Beijerinckia sp. 28-YEA-48: one gene and its partner. The main gene of each other region encodes a partner of the protein of the gene in region 2 in a complex. Links are inferred from orthologs where the notes say so. Each region holds a gene or a part of one and is shown on either strand. Other genes may lie near its edges.

The links.
Region 1: the proteins of dnaG (region 2) and BLW50_RS09925 are in contact, whole or in part, in a crystal structure (PDB 2R6A), measured with the Geobacillus stearothermophilus proteins. The link is inferred for Beijerinckia sp. 28-YEA-48 from one-to-one orthologs. Residues at the interface, in WP_049624496.1 of Geobacillus stearothermophilus: Lys456, Leu457, Leu458, Pro459, Ala460, Asn463, Ala464, Leu467, Leu535, Leu536, Ile537, Ala538, Gln544, Glu545, Asp548, Tyr549, His552; in WP_033016901.1 of Geobacillus stearothermophilus: Ser13, Glu15, Ala16, Gln18, Glu91, Leu92, Asp94, Ala95, Val96, Pro97, Thr98, Ala99, Ala100, Asn101, Tyr104, Tyr105, Ile108.

Annotation. Positions count from the first base shown.
Region 1 is NZ_FNSI01000001.1:2,094,499-2,107,093, reverse strand. The notes cover bases 4,811-7,785. They hold BLW50_RS09925 (replicative DNA helicase), read right to left. Parts: upstream 7,062-7,785; coding sequence 5,559-7,061; downstream 4,811-5,558. Other genes in these bases: rplI (50S ribosomal protein L9), read right to left, coding at 7,324-7,785; alr (alanine racemase), read right to left, coding at 4,811-5,557. Also shown: TRAP transporter substrate-binding protein DctP, read right to left, coding at 1-818; BLW50_RS09945 (GntR family transcriptional regulator), read left to right, coding at 901-1,590; BLW50_RS09940 (RidA family protein), read left to right, coding at 1,590-1,970; BLW50_RS09935 (carboxypeptidase-like regulatory domain-containing protein), read right to left, coding at 2,187-4,301; more of alr, read right to left, coding at 4,388-4,810; more of rplI, read right to left, coding at 7,786-7,887; BLW50_RS09915 (YybS family protein), read right to left, coding at 7,900-8,889; rpsR (30S ribosomal protein S18), read right to left, coding at 8,982-9,218; rpsF (30S ribosomal protein S6), read right to left, coding at 9,218-9,646; BLW50_RS09900 (MarR family winged helix-turn-helix transcriptional regulator), read right to left, coding at 9,871-10,326; BLW50_RS09895 (cupin domain-containing protein), read left to right, coding at 10,443-10,817; BLW50_RS09890 (Bug family tripartite tricarboxylate transporter substrate binding protein), read left to right, coding at 10,990-11,955; BLW50_RS09885 (hypothetical protein), read right to left, coding at 12,078-12,497. UniProt on the Escherichia coli protein: The main replicative DNA helicase, it participates in initiation and elongation during chromosome replication. Travels ahead of the DNA replisome, separating dsDNA into templates for DNA synthesis.
Region 2 is NZ_FNSI01000001.1:5,196,509-5,207,094, reverse strand. What follows is about bases 1-2,962. They hold dnaG (DNA primase), read right to left. Parts: upstream 2,474-2,962; coding sequence 527-2,473; downstream 1-526. Other genes in these bases: BLW50_RS24360 (hypothetical protein), read left to right, coding at 2,723-2,962; rpoD (RNA polymerase sigma factor RpoD), read right to left, coding at 1-352. In the rest of the region: more of BLW50_RS24360, read left to right, coding at 2,963-3,025; BLW50_RS24355 (GatB/YqeY domain-containing protein), read right to left, coding at 3,097-3,546; carA (glutamine-hydrolyzing carbamoyl-phosphate synthase small subunit), read left to right, coding at 3,715-4,917; BLW50_RS24345 (alpha/beta hydrolase), read right to left, coding at 4,970-5,905; BLW50_RS24340 (2OG-Fe(II) oxygenase), read left to right, coding at 6,113-6,787; BLW50_RS24335 (mitochondrial fission ELM1 family protein), read right to left, coding at 6,894-7,865; transcription elongation factor GreA, read right to left, coding at 7,977-8,453; carB (carbamoyl-phosphate synthase large subunit), read right to left, coding at 8,657-10,586. UniProt on the Escherichia coli protein: RNA polymerase that catalyzes the synthesis of short RNA molecules used as primers for DNA polymerase during DNA replication.

The DNA of each region.
Region 1 (12,595 bases), 3.1 Mb from region 2 along the record:
CCCCAGGTCGCGGCCGCCTTCGCTGCGGCTTCCACGACCTTCTTCTGATCGGGATTGAGCTTGTCCCAGACCGGCTTGGCCATCGCGAAGAACACCGGCTGGACGACATGGGAGGTCAGCACCACCTGTTCGGAGACTTCAAACAGCTTGGCGGCGCTGAAGATCGACAGTGGGTTTTCCTGGCCGTCGATCGTGCCCGTCTTCAAGGCGAGATAGACTTCGGGCATGCCGAGCGGGATGGGTGCGACACCCAAGGTGCGCCCGAGCAGCAGCCATTCCGGCCCGGCCGGCATGCGCAGCTTGGTTCCCGAGAGGTCGGTCGGGCCTTTGACGCCGCGCTTTTGCCGCAGGCTGACCTGCCGCGTGCCCAAATAATGCGTGGCGAGAATTTCGATGCCCATGCGGGCCGCCACGGTCTTGCGATAGTCGTCGCCGATGGGGCCGTCGAAGGCGCGGCGCAGATGCGCGTGATCGTTGAAGAGATAGCCGCGGTTGAAATAGCCGAGTTCCGGGACCTGCTGCGCGACCTCGAACGTGGTCATGCTGCACATTTCGAGATTGCCGCGCTGGAGCGCCGGAACTTCCGTGCCCTGGCGGAAGAGGGTCGAGGCGGGATGGACGCTGAACTGGATCCCGGCATTGGCGGCTTCGAGATCGCCCTTCATCCGCTCCAGCGCCCGATTGAGGAAGTCGCTCGGCGGGGCAGCGGTCGACACGCGGATGGTCGTCGCCGACTGAGCTTTGGCGTTTGTCATAAGAGGAATGGCGCATGCGGCCGATGCCAGCCCGGCGGCGAAAGTTCTGCGTGTCTGCCTCATTGACCACTCCCGATAGTGTCTTGTCATGAAATGAACAGGATTATATAAAATATGAAAACTTTCATATGTAAAGGGTGATTCTGTGAGCACAGTGCCTGAATCGCAGACCGACGCTGCCTATAAGCAGCTCAGACTTGGCATTCTGCGGGGAGACCTGCAGCCAGGCGACCGACTTCGGGCCGCCGATCTCCAGGAACGCTTCGGGCTAGGCCTCACCCCGATTCGGGAGGCGTTGACGCGCCTGTCGGGCGAAGGATTGGTCGAAGCCGAATCCCATCGCGGCTCGCGCGTCTCAGGCGTCTCAGTGGAGGAACTGGACGATCTGCTCGAAGTGCGCATGGACGTGGAGGCGTCGTGCCTGCGCCGTTCGATCGCGCGCGGTGACGCGGCCTGGGAGGCCGAGATCATCGCCGCGATGCATCTTCTCTCGAAGGCGCCGCTGCCCACCGGGCTGCACGATCGCGACGTCGTCATCGAATGGGAGACGTGCCATCGCCGCTTTCACTTCGCGTTGGTTGCCGCCTGCGGTTCGCAATGGCTGCTGCGTTTCTGGAATGTCCTGACCGATCATTCCGAGCGCTATCGCTCGATACGTCTCTTCCGCCACGCGAAAAGCGAGGCCGCTGTGCGCGACATCAACGGCGAGCATCGGGCGATCATGGAGGCCGTGCTGGCGCGCGATCCGGAGCGTGCGATCGAACTGATGCGCGAGCATCTTCAATCGACAACGACCGCCGTCAAGAATCTGATGATGGCTGTGGAGAACGCTTGATGGGCCAGCATGTCGAAACCGGATTGCCGACGCCGCCTCAGCCCTTCTCCTGGGCGATGCAGCATGGCGGGTTTTTGTTCACGACCCACGGCCCGGTCGATCCCACGGGGAAGATCCTGCAAGACGGGATCGAAGCGCAGACGCGGCTGACCTTGGATAATCTCGGTCGCGCGCTGTCCGCCGGCGGCTGCTCTTTCGCCGATGTTTTGCAGGTCACCATTTATCTCATCGATGTCGCCGACATGGCCAAGGTCGACAAGATTTACAGCGACTATTTCTCCGCGCCTTATCCGGTGCGCGCCAGCCTCATCGTTGCCGGGCTCGTCGCACCAGGCATGCGCATCGAGTTGAACGCCGTAGCGGCTAAATCGAAGGCCTGAAACTCTTATAGCGTTTTGCAGTTTGAGCAGGCTGTTGAAAAGCTCTCAGTGTCATTCCCGACGCGCCGGAGGCGCGAGCGGGAATCCAGAGCGAGCGGTAAAGCGGTGCCGCGTGTCGAACTTGTGTTTGTTCCGGAGATTCTACCGCTTGCTCTGGATCCCCGCTCAGCCGCTGCGCGGCTGTCGGGGATGACACCAAGGTTTTTACACATCCTGTCACCGCGCCAGTGGATCGGGGCGCAGCTGGAAATGCGCGGCCAAGGGGCGTGAGCCTTTGCCGCCTTCGATCAGCCAGGGCGTGCGGTCGCCGTTAGCAGCCCATAGGCCACGGCCTTTCCAGCCGGCGTTGGCATCATCGATCCGTCCATCGAAACCCTTCGCATAGAAGCCGAGCGGATAGGGTACGCGCAGCACCACCCATGTGCCGTCCTTCAAGGCGAGAATGCCGTCGTTGAGATTGCCCGTCGACATCGGTACGTCCTCGCCCAGGCCAAAGGTATTGTGCTGATCGACCCAGGAGTAATAGCTCGCCTCGGCGCTGTTGCGGCCGATGCCGTCAAAGCCTGGACCAGGATATTGATAGAGGGTCCAGCCTTCGGGGCAATGATCGCCTGTTGCCTTCGGTCCGTTCAGCGGCCCTTTGCATTTGCTGCGATCGAAGGCGCCGAGATGGCCGCTCGCCAATGACACCCAGACAACGCCTTTCTTGTCGATGTCGCCGCCGCGTGCGCCGAAGCCCGGCGCCGGCACATTGTAGATTTCAGCCAGCGTCGTGTTGGGATCGGAGCCCGGGTTGAGGCGCACGATCGCACCGGGATAAGAGCGATAGGTGCCCCACACCGAACCGTCGGTGACATTGGGCATCACCGCATACAAGCCAGCGACGATGCGCTTGTCCTTGGTCGGATCGATGGGCTGGTTCGGTTCGACATAATCGTCGCGTTTGCCATTGCCGTTGGTGTCGAGGATCAGCGGCGTCCAGCCTTGCGACTTCACCTGGTCGCCGGTCTCATCCAGCATCTTGGTATTGATCCAGCCAACCACGGGGCCACCGCCCGACGTCCATAAGGTGTTGTTGGCGTCATAGCCGAATTGCAGATGATGGGTGCCGAAGCAGGTGGCGATGGCTGTGTATTTCTGCGTCTTCGGATCGAACACGGTGACGCGGCGGTTGCTGCGTTCGAGCGGAAACACTTTCGCCGACGGATGATCGGAGCCCTTCTTGCAGAAGTCGGGATTGTCGGGCCCTTGTCCCGTTGCCGACAGCCACAAGCGGCCTTTCTCATCGAACATGCTGTTGTGGTTGTTGGCCTTGGTGTCCCAGATCTTCTCCATGCCCCAATAGTGCGAGGCTTGCAGCGGTTCCTTCATCGCCGCATGGCCGGGGCCGAGCGCCTCCGGCGTGCCGGGTGTTGTTGGCAGATGGAAGGATGTTGCCGTGTTGCGCACCGGATCCATGATCGGCATGTCGTCGGAACTATATTCCGGCGAGCCGTAGAGCAGCCCATTGGCATTGACGGTCGGATTGCGCCGGTCGCTCGAAATCAGATCGTGCAGATATTGTTTCTCGTTCATCCAGTCGCGCAAAGTGACGACAATGTTGCGCTCGACGCCTTGCGGGCGTGGCGGTTGTGTCGCCGGCAATTCGCCCTTCGCCACGCGGTCGGTCCAGTCGCCGAAGTATTTGAACGGCGCGCCGCCCAGTTCGCCGGCCATGATGTTGACCATCAATTCGCCAGCCTGGCCCGATTGGATGCGGCGCATCCAACCGTCGGCGCCCGTGCCGAATTCCTGTGGGATCGTCCGCGTCGAGAGCTGCCCGATCTGATGGCAGCCGATGCAGCCGTTGTTTTTGATGTCGTTGAGCCAATAGCCCAGGGACACTTTTGCGGGGATGTCATCTGACTTGCCGTTGAAAGCATCCGCCGGCGGCAGCCTCAGCATCGAGTACCAATAGATCGCCGGATAATAGTGCGCCGCTGCTTGCGGCGTCGGCGCGATCACTGCCGTATGATTCACGATCTGGCCTGGGTCCGATTTGATCTTGTTGGAATCGATCAGACCATAGCCGCGCACCCACACGTCATAGGTGGCCTTCGGCAGATCAGGCACGAGATAGCGGCCTTGATCGTCGGTGACGACGATGCGGATGAAACGGATCGGCAGATCGCGCGTTTCGGCGATCACCCAGACGCCGGCTTCCGGACCTTTGGGCCCGGTGACGGTGCCGCCGATATCGGTCGGGCCGGTCTGAACTTGGGAAAAAGCCAGGGACGCTGAACATAGAACCGCAGCAACGGCGTAGATCATCATCGAGCGCAGGGACCGCATATCAACCCTCCCGCATCTGACCAAAATGGCCTTGCCGGTTCTGCGCCGGCCTTGGGCTCAAGTCTGATGGCGGGGAGGGGCGCTCGTCAAGGGCGGTGATCTAGATCGTTCTGCGCATAGACCCGGTGATAGCGCCGCCCAAGCGATGTCAGGATTTCGTAGCCGATCGTCTTTGATCGCGACGCCAGATCATCGACGGTGATGACGTCGTTCAATAGTTCAGCCTCGATGCCCGGCGCCAGCGCCGGGTCCGTCACGTCGGTGACATCGAGAACGATAATATCCATCGAGACACGGCCGGCGAAAGGACAGCGCGTGCCAAGCACCAGGGCTTCGCCGCCGGCTTGCGCTTCGGTCGCCATCGCGTTGCGCGGAATGCCATCGGCATAGCCGACGCCGATCACGGCCAGGCGCGAGCGGCGCTTCGCCGTCCATTGCGCATTATAGCCAACGGTCTCGCCGGCCTCGATGTCGCGAATTTGCAGGATCGGCGCGCTCAGGCGCACGACAGGCCGCATCGGATTGGGCTGATCGGGAAAGGGATTGCCGCCATAGAGCGCATAGCCCGGCCGCACCAGATCGAAGAACGGCCGTTGCGGCAGAAAGATCGCCGACGAATTGGCCATGCTGCGGGCAATGCCCGGCAGGCGCGCTGTCGCCCGTTCAAACCGCTCGATCTGCCGCTCGTTCAACGGATCGTCGAGATATTCCGAGGAGACGAAATGGGTCATGACCAGGGCCGGCGATAGATCGCGGATTTTCTCAGCCAGGGTTTCGGCCTGGATCACGCTCAGGCCGAAACGGTTCATGCCCGTATCGATCTGCACGGCGCAGGCGGGCCGCGCGCCATGTCGGGGATGATAGCCGGTCCAGAGGCGCAATTGCTCTGGCGAGGCGATCACCGGCCGGATGTCGTCATGCGCCAGCGCGGCTAGGGTTTCGGTGTCGTCTAGGATCCCGTTGAGAACATAGATCGTCAAACCAGGACCAACGGTCTCGCGCACGCGCAGCGCTTCGCTGAGATGGGCAACGAAGAAGGTGCAGCAGCCGGCGGCTGCAAGCGCGCGGGCTGCTGGCGCGATCCCGATGCCATAGGCGTCGGCCTTGATGACAGCGGCACATTCCGCCGACGCGGCACGGGCGGCGAGCAGGCGCCAGTTGGCGACCAGCGCGTCGAGATCGACATGCAGGGTCGCCAGCGCTTCTGCGGCGGGGATGGATGGGGTGAGGGGCGAGCGGGTCATCGCCGCAGCCATATCACATCCGTTCGGGGAGAGAATCCTCGCGGGCCAGATTGCCGAAGCGTGTCAGCTCGCCCTCGAAGGCGAGGTCGACCGTGCCCGTTGGACCATGGCGCTGCTTGCCGATGATCACTTCGGCGCGGCCATGGGCTCGCTCCATCTCGGCCATCCAGTTGATATGTTCCTCGGTCCCGGCGCGCGGTTCGCGGTTCTTGAGATAATATTCCTCGCGATAAACGAAGACCACGACGTCGGCGTCCTGTTCGATCGAGCCGGATTCGCGCAAGTCGGACAGTTGCGGCCGCTTGTCGTCGCGGTTTTCCACTTGGCGCGAGAGCTGCGAGAGCGCGATGACCGGAACGGCCAATTCCTTCGCCAGGGCCTTTAGGCCGGTGGTGATCTCGGTCAATTCCTGCACGCGGTTGCTGTTGCTCGACTTCGAGCCCGACAGCAGTTGCAGGTAGTCGATGACGAGAAGATCGAGGCCCTTCTGGCGCTTCAGGCGGCGGGCGCGCGCGGTGAGCTGGGCGATGGAAATGCCGCCGGTGTGATCGATGTAGAACGGCACCGCTTGCATCGCGCGCGCGGCTTCCGAGATGCGATGGAATTCCTGATCCTGAATGTCGCCACGGCGGATCTTGTAGGAGGGCACGCCCGACTGCTCGGCAATGATACGAGTGGCGAGCTGGTCCGACGACATTTCGAGAGAGAAGAAGCCGACGATGCCGCCGTTGCGCGCCACATGCGAGCCATCGGGCTTGACGTCATATTCGTAAGCCTTCGCGACGTTGAAGGCGATATTGGTGGCCAGTGCCGTCTTGCCCATGCCAGGACGGCCGGCGAGCACGATCAAGTCGGACGATTGCAGACCGCCCATCTTGTGATCGAGTTCGGTGAGGCCGGTGGAGATACCCGATAATTTGCCGTCGCGCTCATAGGCCTTGGCGGCCAGGTCTATGGCATGGGTGAGCGCGTCGGAGAATTTCTGGAAGCCGCCGTCATAGCGGCCTTGTTCGGCGATTTCGTAGAGCCGCCGTTCGGCCTCTTCGATCTGCACGCGTGGCGATGCATCGACCGGCGAGTCATAGGCGACGTTGACGATCTCCTCACCAATGTTGATCAGGTTCCGGCGGATCGCCAGATCGTAGATCGTGCGGCCGTAATCCTCGGCGTTGATGATGGTCGTGGCTTCGGCCGCGAGACGGGCCAGATATTGCGGCACGGTGACGCCGCCGAGATCGTGATCACCGAGGAAGGTCTTCAGTGTGACGGGCGAGGCGAGCTTGCCAGCGCGAATCAGTTGCGCCGAAACCTCGAAGACACGGCGATGCAGCTCTTCCGAGAAATGCTCGGCGCGCAGGAAATCCGAGACGCGATCGAAGGCGTCGTTGTTGACGAGAATAGCACCCAGAAGTGCCTGTTCGGCCTCCACATTATGCGGGGCGGTACGGAAGTTTATTGAATCTGCTTGGTCCGTCGACGCATCGAAACGGACCGCCAATTGACCGACGGCAGCCATTCATTCCTGCAATGTGAAAGAGACGCCACGCACCGGCGCGACGATCTAAAGCGCCGTTCTGCCGGTAGCATTAGGAGTGACACAAATACGGCAGGGGCGCGAGGCTAAGCATAAATGATTCCCTACGGTCTGGCAGCCGTGCCCGATTCTCACAGGGTAAAAATATAAGCCCGCCGTGTTCTTGACTCCCGGGACCAAGGTTTCGCAACGAAAAACGCCCGCGCTTGTGGCGCGGGCGTTGTGTTCGACGTGAGTCGAAAAATTAGGCGTCGTCGCCGCCAGCTTCGGCCAGCGCCGCGCCGACTTCGAGGCCGAGCGATTCCATGCTCGTCTCTTCGCGGGTGACGAGCTCTTCGCCACGGGCCTGACGCTCGGCTTCTTCCGGCGAACGGGCGATGTTGAGGGTGATCGAAGCTTCGACTTCCGGATGCAGGTGCACCGGCACCTGATGCAGGCCGATGCTCTTGATCGGGGTGAGCATGACAACCTGGTTGCGGTGGACGCTGATGCCACCGGCGGTGATCGCATCGGCGATGTCGCGCGTCGCGACCGAGCCGTAGAGCTGGCCGGTTTCACCCGCCTGGCGGATGACGATGAAGGTCTTGCCGTCGAGGTTTTCCTTGACCTTCTCGGCTTCGCTCTTCTGTTCGAGGCTGCGGGCCTCAAGCTGGGCGCGCTGCGATTCAAAGCGCTTCTTGTTGGCTTCGGTGGCGCGCAGGGCCTTGCCTTGCGGCAGCAGGAAGTTGCGGGCATAGCCGTTCTTGACGCGAACCTGCTCGCCCATCTGGCCGAGCTTCGCGATACGTTCAAGCAGAATGACGTCCATGTTGAATACTCCTTAGGTGGTCTGTGCGCCGGAGGCCGGCGGGATGTTGCTTCGTTTTCTGATGCTCATGAGCATGTCGACAAGCCCGACGACCGCGAGAAGCGGGAGCGGCAGCGGGAAGAGGATGAACATTGAAACATAGAGCAGGGTGAGCATGGTCGAGCGCACCCGCGATGGCCGCGAGGCATAGTGCAGCGAGGCGAGGCCCTGGAGCACCAGCGCGATGCTGATGGACGCCAGGATGACATAGCCGCCGATACGCAAAAATCCTTCCGGCAGCAGCAGGATGACGCCGGCGCCGAGCGCGTAAAGCGTCGTGCGGGGCAGCACCAGGTTTTCCGGCACATTGACCCAGGGGCGTCCACGCTCCGACATCCGGGCGACCCGTCCGGCCAGCCACAGATTGAGCGCTGTCGTCGCCACCGTCCAGGCGGCGAAGATCGGTGTCATCGCCAGCACGAACACGCGGGCCAAGCCTTCGGCGTCGAGCCCGGCGGGCAGGCTGCTGCCGCCGCGGCTGAAGATCGCCTCGATGAGGGGCTGCATGCGCCGCGACGCTTCCTCGAGAAAGGCGTCATAGGAGCCAAAACGGTACCAGGCCATCAAAATGCCGGCGATCGACATGGCGGCGGCCAGTGCCGTGATCCAGGCCAGGAGCTGGCCGAGCGGATACCAGACGAGACCATCTGGGGTGGCGCCAGATTCGCCGTTCGCGGCGGGGCGAGCCAGCCAGGCGAGGCGGGTCAGCCACCAGGCGGGAAAGGCAGCGGTGAGGGCGAAAGTGGCGGCGAAAATTTCGTCAAGCGCCAGAAGCAGCGCGGCGGTGCCAGCGAAAGCGGCGCCAAAGGCCACGGATGGGCTGAAGGCCAGTCCGGCGATCATGATCGGCAGAGCCGCGAAGATCGCCAGGATCATCGCCAGGGCCGAGCCTTTTACAGGAATGTAAAAGAGCAGGGCGGCTGCGAGGCCGGCGCCGATGGCTATGGCAATACGAGAAATCATGAAGCGCGCTGTCCCGCATCCTTGGCGGTTAGGGCGCGATCGGCTTAGCCGTCGCGCCCAACTGGCGGCCGCTTAAGGGCGGCCGCTGGGTTTTACTTGATCACGTAGGGCAGCAGACCCAGGAAGCGAGCGCGCTTGATGGCCTGGGCCAGCTCACGTTGCTTCTTGGCCGAAACGGCCGTGATACGCGACGGGACGATCTTGCCACGCTCGGAGATGTAGCGCGACAGCAGACGGGTGTCCTTGTAGTCGATCTTCGGCGCATTCGGGCCCGAGAACGGGCAGGTCTTGCGGCGACGGAAGAACGGACGGCGCGGTGCGGTAGCCATTAGAAAGCGCCTCCTTCAGCGGCAGGGGCGTCATCACGCGGACGACGGGGCGGACGGTCGGGGCGCGGGCCACGGCGATCGCCGCGATCGTCACGATCGCTGTCTTCGCGCTTGCGCATCATCGCCGACGGACCTTCCTCGAGCTCTTCGACGCGGATGGTCATGAAGCGCAGGATGTCTTCATTGATCGCCATCTGGCGTTCCATCTCGGTGATGGCGGCCGGGGGCGCGTCGAGGTTGAGCAGGGTGAAGTGGGCCTTGCGGTTCTTCTTGATACGGTAGGTCAGGGATTTGACACCCCAATATTCGACCTTGCCGACGGTGCCGCCGGCAGTGGTGATAATCGTCTTGAATGCCTCGGTGAACCCTTCGACCTGTTGGGCCGTCACGTCCTGCCGGGCAAGAAAAATGTGCTCGTACAGAGCCATCTGATTGCCTTTCTCTTTTACTCGCAATTTCCGGCGCGGAGCCCTTCGAGCCCGGAGAGAGGCCCGACGGAACGCAATCGAAGGCGGAGACACGGGAAGACGGAGGGAGACCTCCTGCTGCGGGTGCAGCCTTCCGTTCAGCCCCCGGCCGGAAGCTTTGCGAAGCGCGCTTTCTACACGGATTCCCTGTCGATGCAAGCAACGGAGGGGCGAAAACGGCGCGATCAGGCCGAATCTTCGCCCGCATCCGGCGCCAGGTCGCGCAGCGTATCCATCAGCGCATCGAAACGGGCGGTGCCAAGCTGCTGGCGCTGGGCCGCCTCGATCTCGCGCTTCACTTCGTTCGCCGCATGGGCGGCGGCGATGCCCTTGGGCGTAAGGGCGATGATCCGGCCGCGATTGTCGCTGGGATCGGGCCGGCGCGACACGATCTCTTCGGTCGCCAATTCATCGATGATCTGTTGAACTGCCTGTTTTGTCAGGCCTAAACGGCGCACCAGGCCACTCTGTCGAATGCCGTTGTCGCCGATCTGGGCGATCATCGAAGCGCGCCCCTCCGTGTACCAGGAGAGACCGCGCGCATTCATCCGGCTATCGAATTCCGCCTTCCACAGGCGTGCCGCCCGCCAGAGGCGCCAGCCCAGGTGATCGATCAGCTCAGGAAGTTTTTCGTCAACCATCTTGACTAATGTCGCTGCGGGTCATAATTGGTCAATGAACTAGACTATCTTGCCTGCTTAACCCGCCAGGGCCAAGCGCGCAAATGGACAAGTGCGCAAATACAGGAGCGACGATCATGAGTCTCATCACCGCCGAAGCCGCCCCGCGTTTTGAAATGCACGGCGCCGAATTCACCGGTCTTGCCGCACCGAGTCGGGGTGCCCGCGAGACCAGCGTCTGGCGGGTCCGCATTGCCGCCGGCACCAAGGCGGTGACCCATCGGCTGACGCGCGAGGAGGTTCTGGTGGCTCTGGCAGGGCGGGCGCGGGTGACGCTCGGCGGCGAGCAGTTCGATTTTTCGGCGGGTGCCGCGGTCATCGTGCCGCCGGATACGGATTTTGCCTTGGCGAATGAAAGCGCCGAGCCCTTCGAGGCCGTGGCCATTCTGCCGGTCGGTGGCTTGGCGCGCGTGGGCGACGCCGCGCCGTTCACGCCGCCCTGGGCAGTGTGAGCCCAAGAAACTTTTTATATTCCAGACTGGAATGAAAAGAATATTTTACATTTCAAACCCTTATCGCCAATTTTGCTGAAAGACACAGCGGCGGCGTTGATCGGATTCGCGCCGCTCAACACTGTCCCGAGCGCCCTCGTCGATAGGGCAGCCGGCAATTGGAGGGGAAGCGATGGTGGGGGTAAGGGCGCTGCTCGTTGCAGCATTCACGACGATGGTCGCGGTCAGCACGACGGCCGCTGATTGGCCCTCACGCCCGGTCAAGATCATTGTGCCGTTCGGCGCGGGGGGGCAGTCGGACATTGTCGCGCGCATCATCGCGCAATCGTTCAGCGATACGTTCAAGCAACAGTTCTTCGTCGAGAACCAAGGTGGCGGCGGCGGTGTCATCGCCTCGAAAGCCCTGGTGCGAGCCGAGCCCGATGGCCACACCCTGATGATCACCGGCATGGCGACCAATATTCTGGCGCCGGCTTTGCAAAAGGATATCGGCTTCGACCCGATCGGCGACTTTACCCATATCGCCTATATCGGCGGTTCACCCAGTGCCTTCGTCGTTCATCCCTCGACGGGGGTGAAGACCTTCGAAGACTTCATGGCCTGGGCCAAAACCGTGCCGGACGGCATTCAATATGTCTCGCCGGGCGTCGGCTCCGGCAGCGGTTCCGTGGCCGAGTTCTTTGCCGCCAGGAGCGGAATCCAGCTCGTTCACATTCCACACCGGGGCGGTAGCAGCGCCGTCGCGGATCTCGTGGCCGGTCACGTCAAGATGGGCAGTCTGACCTGGTCGACCGTGCGCGAGCATATCAACGCGAAGACGCTCATTCCCATCGCGGTCTCCTCAGGCGAGCGGATTTCCGACTTCCCTGCGATCCCGACCTTCAAGGAAAAGGGCTATCCCGACGTCGTCACCACGGTCTGGCTGTCGCTGTCCGGCCCGCGCGGTCTTCCCGACGACATCACCAAAAAGCTGAACGCGGAACTGAACCGGATCATCCAACAGTCGCCGCTGGAGGAGCATCTCAAGCGCGATGCCTTCGACATCCAGCTGATGACCCCTGCGCAAGTGACGCAGCTGATGAAATCGGACTATGAAAAATGGGTCCCCGCCATCCGGCAGGCGCTCAAGATAAAATAGGCGCGAAGCTGGCTGGAGCAAATTGCGTTTCGAGAGAAACGCAATTTTGCCTGGGTGCACGTCATTGCGGCATTTGCCTTAAGGCAAATGGCAAAGCGCTACAGCGCTTGAGAACTCGCTGATCAGCCGGCCCAGACGCCAATCTCGCCAGAGGGATAGATGCGCCAGGACTTCAGACCGGACTTGGCCACCACCGTGCGGCCTTCCTTGGCCTTCATGACCAGGAACTTGAACATCTGCGGGTTGCGCCAGGCGAACGGCGTCGAGGGATCGACCACGGCCTGGTATTCACCGGACTCGTCGTCTTCCATCAAGATGGTGCCGACCTTATCGGGCCGCAGGTTGGCGCCGATCGAGCGCTCCATCTTCCAATCGCATTCGAAGTCCTGGCAGACCTCGGGGCGCTTCAGATAGATCTTGCAGCCGACCCCGAGCACGCAATTGCTGCACAGGATGCCGGCATCCTTCTGGAAGTGATCAATCACCAAGATCTTGCAGCATAAATTGCAGGCGCCGCAGCCTTTTCCGGGTATGTCGCCCATCGTTCAGTCCTGATCGCCATGCGCCCGCGGGCGCGAATCGCTTGCGCGAATCTCTTCGCGCAAGATGGCCATTGTGCCGTGCGGATGCCAGGCCATGC
Region 2 (10,586 bases):
GCTCGGTGGTGCGTGTCGCAACGACAGTCGTGGTGCGCGCCGTCTCGACAAGGTCGCCGCCTTCGGCTTCCTCTTCGGCGGCTTCCTCGGTCTCGCCTTCCTCAGCCTCTTCGGAATCGACGACATTGATGCCCATCTCGTTGAGCATCGCGTAAATGTCCTCGATCTGGTCGGAGGACACTTCCTCCGACGGCAGCACCGCATTCAGCTCGTCATGGGTGACGAAGCCGCGCTTCTTGGCGGCTTTGATCATCTTCTTGACGGCGGCATCGGAGAGATCGAGCAAAGGACTGTCGGTCGTCTCGACGACCGCGGTCTCGCCTTCGCGTTTCTCTTCGTCCTTCTTTGCCATCTCGCACTCCAATCACACCGCATCCGCATTCACATGCGCGCGGGAAATCTCACCGGAAAATCTCACTGGATCGCCCTGACGGGCGATTCGCTCCATTCACCATTCCTGATGCGGACTTAAGTCCGCCTTAACCACAGCACCGCGCCCGGGGCAGGACGCAAATTACGGCGCAAATTACAATGCCCGGCTCAACCGACCGGACATGAACCCGAACCCTTCCAATGCGGCCTCGCGGCCGTCGATGGTTGAAAGCTCCGACTGAATTTCCCTGAGGCGGGCGACGTTCTCTTCGGTGGCGTCCTCGGCAAGCGCTAATTCAGCCGATTTAAGCTCTCTATTTAACGCTAAGGCCCGCCGATGCAAGACCAGAGCCTGTTGCAGAGCCACTTCTGCGTCTTCCAGGGCCGCTGCCGGCTTTAGCACCCAGAGCGAGGCCACGCCAACCATGGCCTCGGCCTTATGGAGATCGGGGCCCAGCCCCATTTCGGTCAGGGCAGCCCGGATCTCGATATCGCTGTCCAGCCGGTCGGCCGCCAGGGTCGCCAGCGCATCGCGCAGGCGGGCGGCGTCCTTATTGGTGCATTCGAGGCTGGCCAAATCCTCGCTATGCCGGGCCAGCAGTTCCGCGTGATTGGCAAACAACAGCAGAATCATCGATTCCCGAGCCGGAAACCCGCCCGCGCGCGTGAAAAGCACTGATTTTGCAATGCTGGAACTGACGCCTGGCGACAGAAACCGATAGCCCTGCGCCGCCCCCGGCGGTTGAAAACGCTTGCCAGGCGCCCGCCCAGGGGCAGCACCTTGCCGCTGGCCCTTTGCCTGGAAGCCCCCCGCGCCACCGCCCCGACGCGGCCCAAGCAGGGCGTCGAGCCGCGATCGCATGTCGTCGAGATAGTAGCGCCGCAGGGTCTCGTCGGTGATTTCGCGAACGACGGTATTGAGCCTGCGTTCAAGCGCCGCACGCCGTTCCGGCGTATCCAGGGGGCCGGCCTCGCTCTCGCGCGTCCACAAAACATCGGCCAGCGGTCGCGCCGCGGCCAAAACAGCGCCGATCGCCTCCTGCCCGCCGCTGCGGGCGAGATCGTCCGGGTCCTGTCCGTCGGGCAGAAAGGCAAATCGCAGGCTCTTACCCGGCCCGATCATCGGCAAGGCCGTGTCGATAGCCCGATGGGCCGCCTTGCGACCGGCCTTGTCGCCGTCGAAACACAGGATCGGCTCTTCGGCCATGCGCCAGAGGTTCTCGCACTGGTCCGGCGTCAGCGCCGTGCCACAAGGCGCCACCACATTGGCGAAGCCGACACCCGTCATGGCGATGGCGTCGACATAGCCCTCAACCACGATCACCTGGCCATCGGCCTCGTGCGCCGCCTTGCGGGCATTGTGTTGGTTATACAGCACCGAGCCCTTGTGATAGAGCGGTGTTTCGGGTGAATTCAGATATTTAGCAGGAACATCCTTTTCCAGCGCCCGGCCACCGAAAGCGATCACCTTGCCGGCCCGGTCGCAGATCGGGAACATCACGCGGTCGCGGAACCGGTCGTAAGGCACGGCGATATCCTCGCCGTGGATCAGCATGCCGGCCTCGATCATCATCTCGGCGCTGGCGCCTTTACCGGCAAGATAGTCGCGCAGAGCGAATCGCTCGTCGGGCGAATAGCCGAGCCGGAACTGCTTTTGCACCGATGCGCCCATGCCCCGGCCGGCCAGATAACCGCGCGCCTTGGCGCCGTTACGCGCCTGCAATTGCTCCTCGAAAAACTTCGCCGAAAGTTCGAGAACTTCCTGCAAGGTCGTGCGTTTCTTTTCGCGCTCGATATTTTCGGGCGTCGATTTCGGCAGCGGCACACCCGCTTCCGCCGCCAGCCGCTCCACCGCTTCGGGGAACGTCAGCCCTTCGGTGCGCATGACGAAGTCGAAGATGTTGCCGTTCTGGCCGGAGGAGAAATCGAACCAGGCCATTTTCTGGTCGTTGACGAAAAACGACGGCGACTTTTCCTGGGAGAAAGGCGACAAGCCGCTGAACTCACGGCCAGACTTCTTCAATTGCACGCGCCGACGCACGACTTCCGATACGGGAAGCCGTGCTTTGATCTCTTCAAGCAGGGACGGTGTAAATCGCATCAGCGCTGGTCTCGATCCGCAAGGATAGAACCTTGCAACCGCAGAGTCCTAATATTGTGCGGTTTTCCCCGTTTTCCAGCGGTCACACACACGGATTTTGAGATTCTTTCCCCCGCGATGTTGCGAAGCAGCGACGGAAATACTTGCAGCGAAGCCAAATTTGCGTGTCCAATCAAGGCGGAGCCATTTGGCTTCGTGGCCACTTTCGCTTCCGTGCGAAGGAAAGCGGCGTTTGCGAAGGGGGTTTCTATGACCGGCGCAATGTTGATCAATCTCATCCTGCAAATCGTTGGTGGCGTTATCGGCGGTAATGGCATCGCCGGTGCGGTAAAGAATGCGAGCCTCGGCTCGACCGGCAATACCATTGCCGGCGCGATCGGCGGTCTCGCCGGTGGTGGCCTGCTGTCGTCGCTGATTCCTGCCCTAGCGGGCGGAACCGGCGGCTTCGATATTGCTGCCGCCGTGGGTCAACTGGTCGGCGGCGGCGTCTCCGGCGCTGTGGTCACGGCGATCGTCGGCATGATCATCAACGCCACGAAGACCAAGGCCTAAAGCAAATCGCGTTTCTGACGAAACGCAATTTTGCCTTAGGATCCTAGAAACGGCATTCTGAGCGGCGCCAATCAGCTGCCCAGCATGCCCTTGACGAGCGCACTGGCCTTCGCAAAGTCGAGCTGGCCGGTGTATTTTGCCTTGAGCGCAGCAACGACCTTGCCCATGTCCTTCATCGACGTGGCGCCGGTCTCGCTGATGGCAGCCGCGATGGCGGCCTTAACTTCATCTTCGCTGAGCTGCTGGGGCAGAAACTCGTTGATAATGGCGATTTCCTCGCGTTCCTGCGTCTCCAGCTCCGGCCGCCCGGCCTTGCCGTAGATGTCGGCGGATTCCTGCCGGCTCTTCACCATTTTCTGCAATAACGCCAGAATATCATCGTCCGAGACGGTTTTGCCCAGCCCGCGCGCCTCGATATCCTTGTCCTTCAGGGCGGCCTGGATCATGCGCACCGTCGCCAGGCGCCGCTTGTCCCCAGCCTTCATCGCCTCTTTCATGACCGTGGTGAACCGCTCGCGCATGCCCTGCTCCTGTTTTGCTAATTTCTGCTGATTCCCGCGAACTTTTCACGCGGCCGCTTCCGTTTTCGCGGCTCATGCGTTAGCGTGCGCGTCAATTCAATCCCATGTCCGCGGCCAGACCGGCGCGTCAGCGCGCCCGCAGGCACGCGCGAACGGTGTAAAGCGACCATGACCAACGTTCAAGCGAAGCCGGAAGTCACCGGCTGGACCAAACCCGCGCCAACCGCCCTTCTGGTACTCGCCGACGGCACGGTGATCGAGGGCTACGGCCTCGGCGCCACCGGCCAGGCCATCGGCGAAGTCTGTTTCAACACCGCCATGACGGGCTACCAGGAAATCCTGACCGATCCGTCCTATGCCGGCCAGATCATCACGTTCACCTTCCCCCATGTCGGCAACGTCGGCACCAACGAGGAAGATATCGAGACCGTCAACATGGCGGCCGCCTCCGGCGCCCGTGGCATCATCGTCCACGCCCCGGTGACCGATCCGTCCAACTTCCGCGCCACGCGCCATCTCGACCAATGGCTGAAGGCCCGCAACATCATCGGCCTCAGCGGTCTCGACACCCGAGCTCTGACCGCGCTGATCCGCGAAAAAGGCATGCCCAATGCGGTCATCGCCCATGCACCCGACGGCAAGTTCGACCTCGCGGCTCTGAAAAAAGAAGCCGCCGCCTGGCCCGGCATCGACGGCATGGATCTCGTGCCTGATGTCACCACCGCGCAGCGCTACACCTGGGACGAGACGACCTGGGTGCTAGGCGAGGGCTATGGTCGCCAGACCGATCCGCAGTATCGCGTCGTCGCCGTCGACTACGGCGTCAAGCGCAACATCCTACGGCTGCTCGCCAAGGCCGGCTGCGCCGTCACCGTCGTGTCGGCCACCACGCCCGCGCAAGACATTCTCGCTTTGAAGCCCGACGGCGTGTTCCTGTCGAATGGACCGGGCGATCCGGCCGAAACCGGCAAATATGCCGTGCCGGTCATCCAGTCATTGCTCGACGCGAAAGTGCCGACCTTCGGCATCTGCCTCGGCCACCAGATGATGGCGCTCGCCGTTGGCGCCAAGACCGAGAAAATGCACCAGGGCCACCATGGCGCCAACCATCCGGTGATGGACTACACCACCGGCAAGGTTGAAATCGTCTCGATGAATCACGGCTTCGCCGTCGACAGCAAGACTTTGCCGAAGAACGCCAAGGAAACCCATCGCTCCTTGTTCGACGGCTCCAACTGCGGCATCGCGCTGGAAGATCGCCCGGCCTTCTCCGTGCAGCATCATCCCGAAGCGAGCCCCGGCCCGCAGGATTCGCACTATCTGTTCAAACGCTTCGTCGAACTGATGCAGAAGTCGAAGAAAGCCGCGTAACAGACCTCCGGAGGGCCGCCGCGAAACGGCGGCCCATCGCACCACAACCGCGCTATTGAACGCCGCGCGTAAAAGCCAAAATTTCCCTGGTCAGTGACGTATCAGCTGTGCCGACCGCATAGATTTCGGACATGTGACTGTGATCGGCCAGCCGCACGAAGCGCGGGCATTTCTGCGCCGCGCATAATGTCTTGTTGGCCAATTCCGATTGCGCGACGAAATTCAGCGGATCGAGTTCCGCATGCGCGACCAACAACGGGAACTTCGCTTTCGAAAGATGCGGCAGCGAAGACCCCTCCGCCAACCGGGCGCGGTCCTCGCCGAAATAAGCGCGCTCCGCGTTGCTGATGTTCTCGGGCGTGAAGTCATACAGCGCCGACACCATCAGTGCGCCACCGATCGGGCTTTCGCCTTTTTCGGCAACCTGCGCGACATAGCTCGCCACATGGATGGCGCCAGCCGAATGACCCATGAGAAAGATGCGCTGTGGATCGCCGCCGTATGAAGCGATGTTGTCGCGCACCCAGTTGATCGCCGCCGCCACGTCATCGCGGCCCGCCGGCCATGGATTTTGCGGCGCCAACCGATAGGTCATGCTGACACCAACGAAACCGTTCTTCACCGCCCATGTCGGCACATTGCCGTAGAAGGGCGAATTCGCAGCCGTCTTATTGCCGGCAACGAACCCGCCACCATGAACGAAGACGAGCACTGGGCGCGCACCACCCGCGGCGCCCGAGGCGGTGACGACATCGAGAAGATTGCGCGCGTCGGGGCCGTATTTGATGTCGCGCTTCACGTCGACACCGGGATAGGGATCGGTGCCTTGCAAGGGCAGATAGAGCGCAGCGGTCGGCGGCGGCGCCACCGCGCGGCCGATCTCCTTCAGTTTCGCGGCGATGTCCTGCGGCACTTGGGCGCTGGCATAGGCCGCCGGAAGCAGAAGGCCCGCAGCAAGCGCCATGGCCCCGATCAACGCGCGTTTCATAACAGCCTCCCTGTTTTTCCTCTCGGTCCAGCCCTAGTCTGGAGAAAGACCAATTCGAACATGGTTTTCCGAGCGCGCCAACGGCTTGATCAACCATTTTCTTGCGGCTCCAGGTCTTTCTTGCGGCTCCAGGCCCTGGGCACTATGGTGCCGGCGCTTTGGGGCACATGTAGAACGGACGCTGATCGCGTCTAGAGAGCAAGGTTGATGACAGCAGCTTCTCCGGCTTCGGCCGACCAAATTGCCAAAACCTTCTGCGCATCGATCGATGCGGCGCGGCCCTTTGATCAGCCCTATCGGCATTTCCTGATGGACGACCTGTTTCCGGCGGGCGTGTCGGAAGCGTTGAACACTTTGCCCTTCCGTGCGCCTTCGACCGATGGCGTTTCAGGCAAGCGCGAATTGCACAACGATACGCGGTCGTATTTCGACGAAGCCAACATGACCCGCTTCCCGGTCATGCGTGAAGTCGCCAAGGCGCTGCATGGACGCGACGTCACCAGCGCCATCGCCGCGAAATTCGGCGCGCCGATCGACGACACGTTGCTGCGTCTCGAATATGCTCTCGATATCGATGGCTTCTGGCTGCAGCCGCACACCGATCTCGGCGTCAAGAAATTCACCTGCCTGATCTATCTGTCCGATGAACCGGGACATGAAGAGCTCGGCACCGACATTTATGCCGACGAGAAGACTCACTTCGGCCGCTCGCCCTTCATTCCCAACACCGCGATGGTGTTCGTGCCCGGCAACAACACCTGGCACGGCTTCGTCAACCGCCCGATCATCGGCGTGCGCAAATCGGTCATTCTCAATTATGTGACGCACGACTGGCGCGCTCGCGAACAGCTGTCCTTCGCCGATCAGCCTGTCCGCGTTTGATCCTTCCATAGCGTTTCAGGGCTCGACGGAATCGTCGAGCGCCATGAAGACCCATCCAAATAAGAGGATCTAAGCAAATCACGTTTCTGCCGAAACGTGATTTGCTTTAGGCGTGGTGCGCCAGATAGCGCCGCGCCACTTCCGCCGCGATATCGCCCGTCGCATCAAGCGGCGCATAGGACCAGCTTTCCAATTGCCCCGCCCAACGCCGCGCCGCGCCATGGGCGACAAGACCATCGATGAAACGGGTGATCTTGGGTGAGCCGCCAGTCGGCTCGTAAATATGCACCGGCACGCCGGTGGCGCAGGCTTCGCCACACATATTGACGCTGTCGCCGGTGACAATGATGGAATCAGCCAGAGCCAGCATGGCGCGATAAGGATTTTCGCCCGTGCCGTCCCAGATGAAGATATTCTCACCATCGCCAACCGCCGCGCCCACCGCCGCGCGGATCGCCGCCGTCAGGGCCGCCGGCGTCCGCCGGGACGCCGTCACCATCAGGCCGGCGCCCGAGGCGGCGATCTCACCGGCGATTTCGGCAAGCGCAGCGATGTCGTTTGCTTCAAAACGATGCGCGCCGCTGTCCCCCCCCAGCACCATGGCGACGCGTGGCGTCGGCAGAGGCGCCAGCCGTGGATCAGGCGTGGCGCGCCCATAGGACAGAATGCCGGGCGAAACCGAGTGTGGCGAAACTGCCGTCGTCATCACATTGGCGCCACGCAGCTTGTCGTGTTCCGGCACCCAGATCAGATCGAATGTACCGCGCCAGGCGCGCGGATCCTGCAGGAAGACAGTGAGCGTCCGCCCGCCCGACCGCCGCTTGATGGCGCGCAGATAAGGCACCGTGACGCGACCGCAAGCGATGGCGATATCGACGTCGGGAACGCGAGCAAAGTCACCGGGATCGACAAAGCCCCAGGGCGCCGTCGCGGCAAACAGCGGGCGCGGCGCCACGCGCACGGTCGCATAACCCGGTACCAGGGCGCCGGCGACACCGATGGCATTGGCCTCATGCCCGGCGAGGCCGGACCCGAAAACCAACACTCGTGTCGCTGGTGACAGCAGCGGCGCCTGCATGCCCGTACTCTGTCGGTGAGAGGAGAGAAAGCCGCGCTAAACGTGATTTCTAAGCGCGGCTTTCCAAGTGCGGCTTCTAGTCCAAGTGCGACTTCTATCGAGCGGCTTTGATCAGCCGAATTGGATCTTCATGATCTCGTAGCTCTTGCCGCCACCTGGCGCGATCACTTCGACGGAATCACCGACCTTCTTGCCGATCAGCGCGCGGGCGATCGGCGAGGTGATGGACACGCGGCCAGACTTCACGTCGGCCTCCGGCTCGCCGACGATCTGGTATTTCTTCTCTTCCTCGGTGTCCTCGTCGATCAACGTGACGGTGGCGCCGAATTTCACGGTATTTCCCGACAACTTGGTCAGGTCGATGACCTCGGCGCGCGACAGCTTGTCCTCAAGCTCGGCGATCCGGCCCTCGTTGTGCGACTGAGCTTCCTTGGCCGCATGATATTCGGCATTTTCGGACAGATCGCCGTGCGAACGCGCCTCGGCGATTTGCTGGATGATGCGCGGACGATCCTCTTGCTGGCGGCGCTTCAGCTCCGTTTCCAGCGACTGGTAACCGACCTCGGTCATCGGAACTTTTTCCATCATGCTTCTCTTTCGATTCACCCGCTAGGCGGGACAGATACTTCCTTGGTTGTTTTGCCGCATCTGCCACGGAAACATGGCAATACGATATGGCGGAGGCGTGCCCATATCAATGGTCACGCCACCGCAACTCCGCTCAGTTCCTGCTTATGGGAACCTCTTGCGGGCTGAACGTCAAGCGGAAGGAAAAGTTGCGTTTTCCGCCGTTACGATGCAGCCGCAGGATCGAAATAATCCTGCAGGGCCCTGACCTCCAGGTCGCCCCCCTTATAGGCCCTGATCCCCTGGGCCGCGGCCAAGGCGCCGGCCAGAGTGGTGTAATAGGGCACCTTGTGGAGCAGCGCCGCCCGGCGCAACGAGCGCGAATCGAGCAGCGCCTGCGCGCCTTCCGTGGTGTTGAACACCAGCTGGATAGCGCCATTGCTGATGGCGTCGACCACGTGTGGGCGCCCTTCCGACACTTTGTTGATCCGTTGGGCCGGCACGCCGCCGGCTTCCAGGAACCGCTGGGTCCCGCTAGTCGCCACCACTTTGAAGCCGTTGCTCGACAGCAGTTTGAGGGCGTCCAGCACGCGCGCCTTGTCGGCATCCCGGACCGAAACGAACACCGTGCCGCTGGTCGGCACCTTGGTGCCACCACCGAGCTGGCTTTTGGCGAAGGCGATCTCGAAATTACGGTCGAGCCCGATGACTTCACCGGTCGAGCGCATTTCCGGCCCGAGCACCGTGTCGACACCGGGGAAACGGGCGAACGGAAACACCGCTTCCTTGACGCCCACATGCTTCAGCTCCGCCGGCTTGAGGCCGAAGGAGGCGAGCGATTCGCCAGCCATAATGCGGGAGGCGATCTTGGCGAACGGGTGGCCCACCACCTTGGCGACGAAGGGCACCGTGCGCGAAGCGCGCGGGTTGACTTCGAGCACGTAAATCTCGCCATCCTTGATGGCGTATTGCACGTTCATCAGGCCGCCGACCTTGAGCCCCAGGGCGAGCTTGCGGGTCTGATCCTCGAGCCGCGCCAGGGTTTCGGGCGTTAGAGAACGCGGCGGCAGCGAACAGGCCGAGTCACCGGAGTGAATGCCGGCTTCCTCGATATGTTCCATGATGCCGGCGATGAACACGTCCTTGCCATCGCACAGGCAGTCGACGTCGACTTCCAGCGCGTCCGACAGATAGCGATCGAACAGCAACGGGTTCTTGCCCAGAACCGTGTTGATCTGGCCGGTCTTGTCGTTGGGATAGCGCGCCTTGACGTCGGAGGGGATCAGGCCCGGCAAGGTGCCAAGCAGATAGTCGTCGAACGCCGCATCGTCACGAATGATCGCCATGGCGCGTCCGCCGAGCACATAGCTCGGCCGCACGACCAGCGGCAGGCCAAGCTCGTTGGCCACAAGCCGCGCCTGTTCGACCGAATAGGCAATGGCATTGTTGGGCTGCTTCAACCGCAGCCGATCGAGCAGACGCTTGAACTGATCGCGGTCTTCGGCGAGATCGATCGACTCGACCGAGGTGCCGAGAATGGTGATCCCGGCGTCTTCCAGCGCATGCGACAGTTTCAGCGGCGTCTGGCCGCCGAACTGGACGATGGCGCCCTTGACCGTGCCGTTCTCGCGTTCCTTGTCCATGATCTCAAGCACGTCTTCGGCCGTCAGCGGCTCGAAATACAACCGGTCCGATGTGTCGTAGTCGGTCGACACCGTCTCCGGATTGCAATTGATCATGATGGTTTCGTAGCCGACATCCGACAGCGCGAAACAGGCGTGCACGCAGCAATAGTCGAACTCGATACCCTGACCGATACGGTTCGGACCGCCACCGAGGATGACGATCTTTTCCTTGTCCGACGGGCGCGCTTCGCAGGCCAGCTGGCCGGCGAAAGGCGTTTCATAGGTCGAATACATATAGGCCGTGGGCGAAGCGAACTCCGCCGCGCAGGTGTCGATGCGCTTGTAAACCGGGCGCACACCGAGATCGTGGCGCAGCTTGCGCACGTCTTCTTCGTGGCCGTTGGTCAACGACGCCAACCGCAGATCGGAGAAACCGGCAGCCTTCAGCATACGCAGATTGTCGGCATCCTGCGGCAGGCCATGGGCGGCGACGCGCTTTTCCAGCGCGATGATTTCAGCCAGTCGTTCC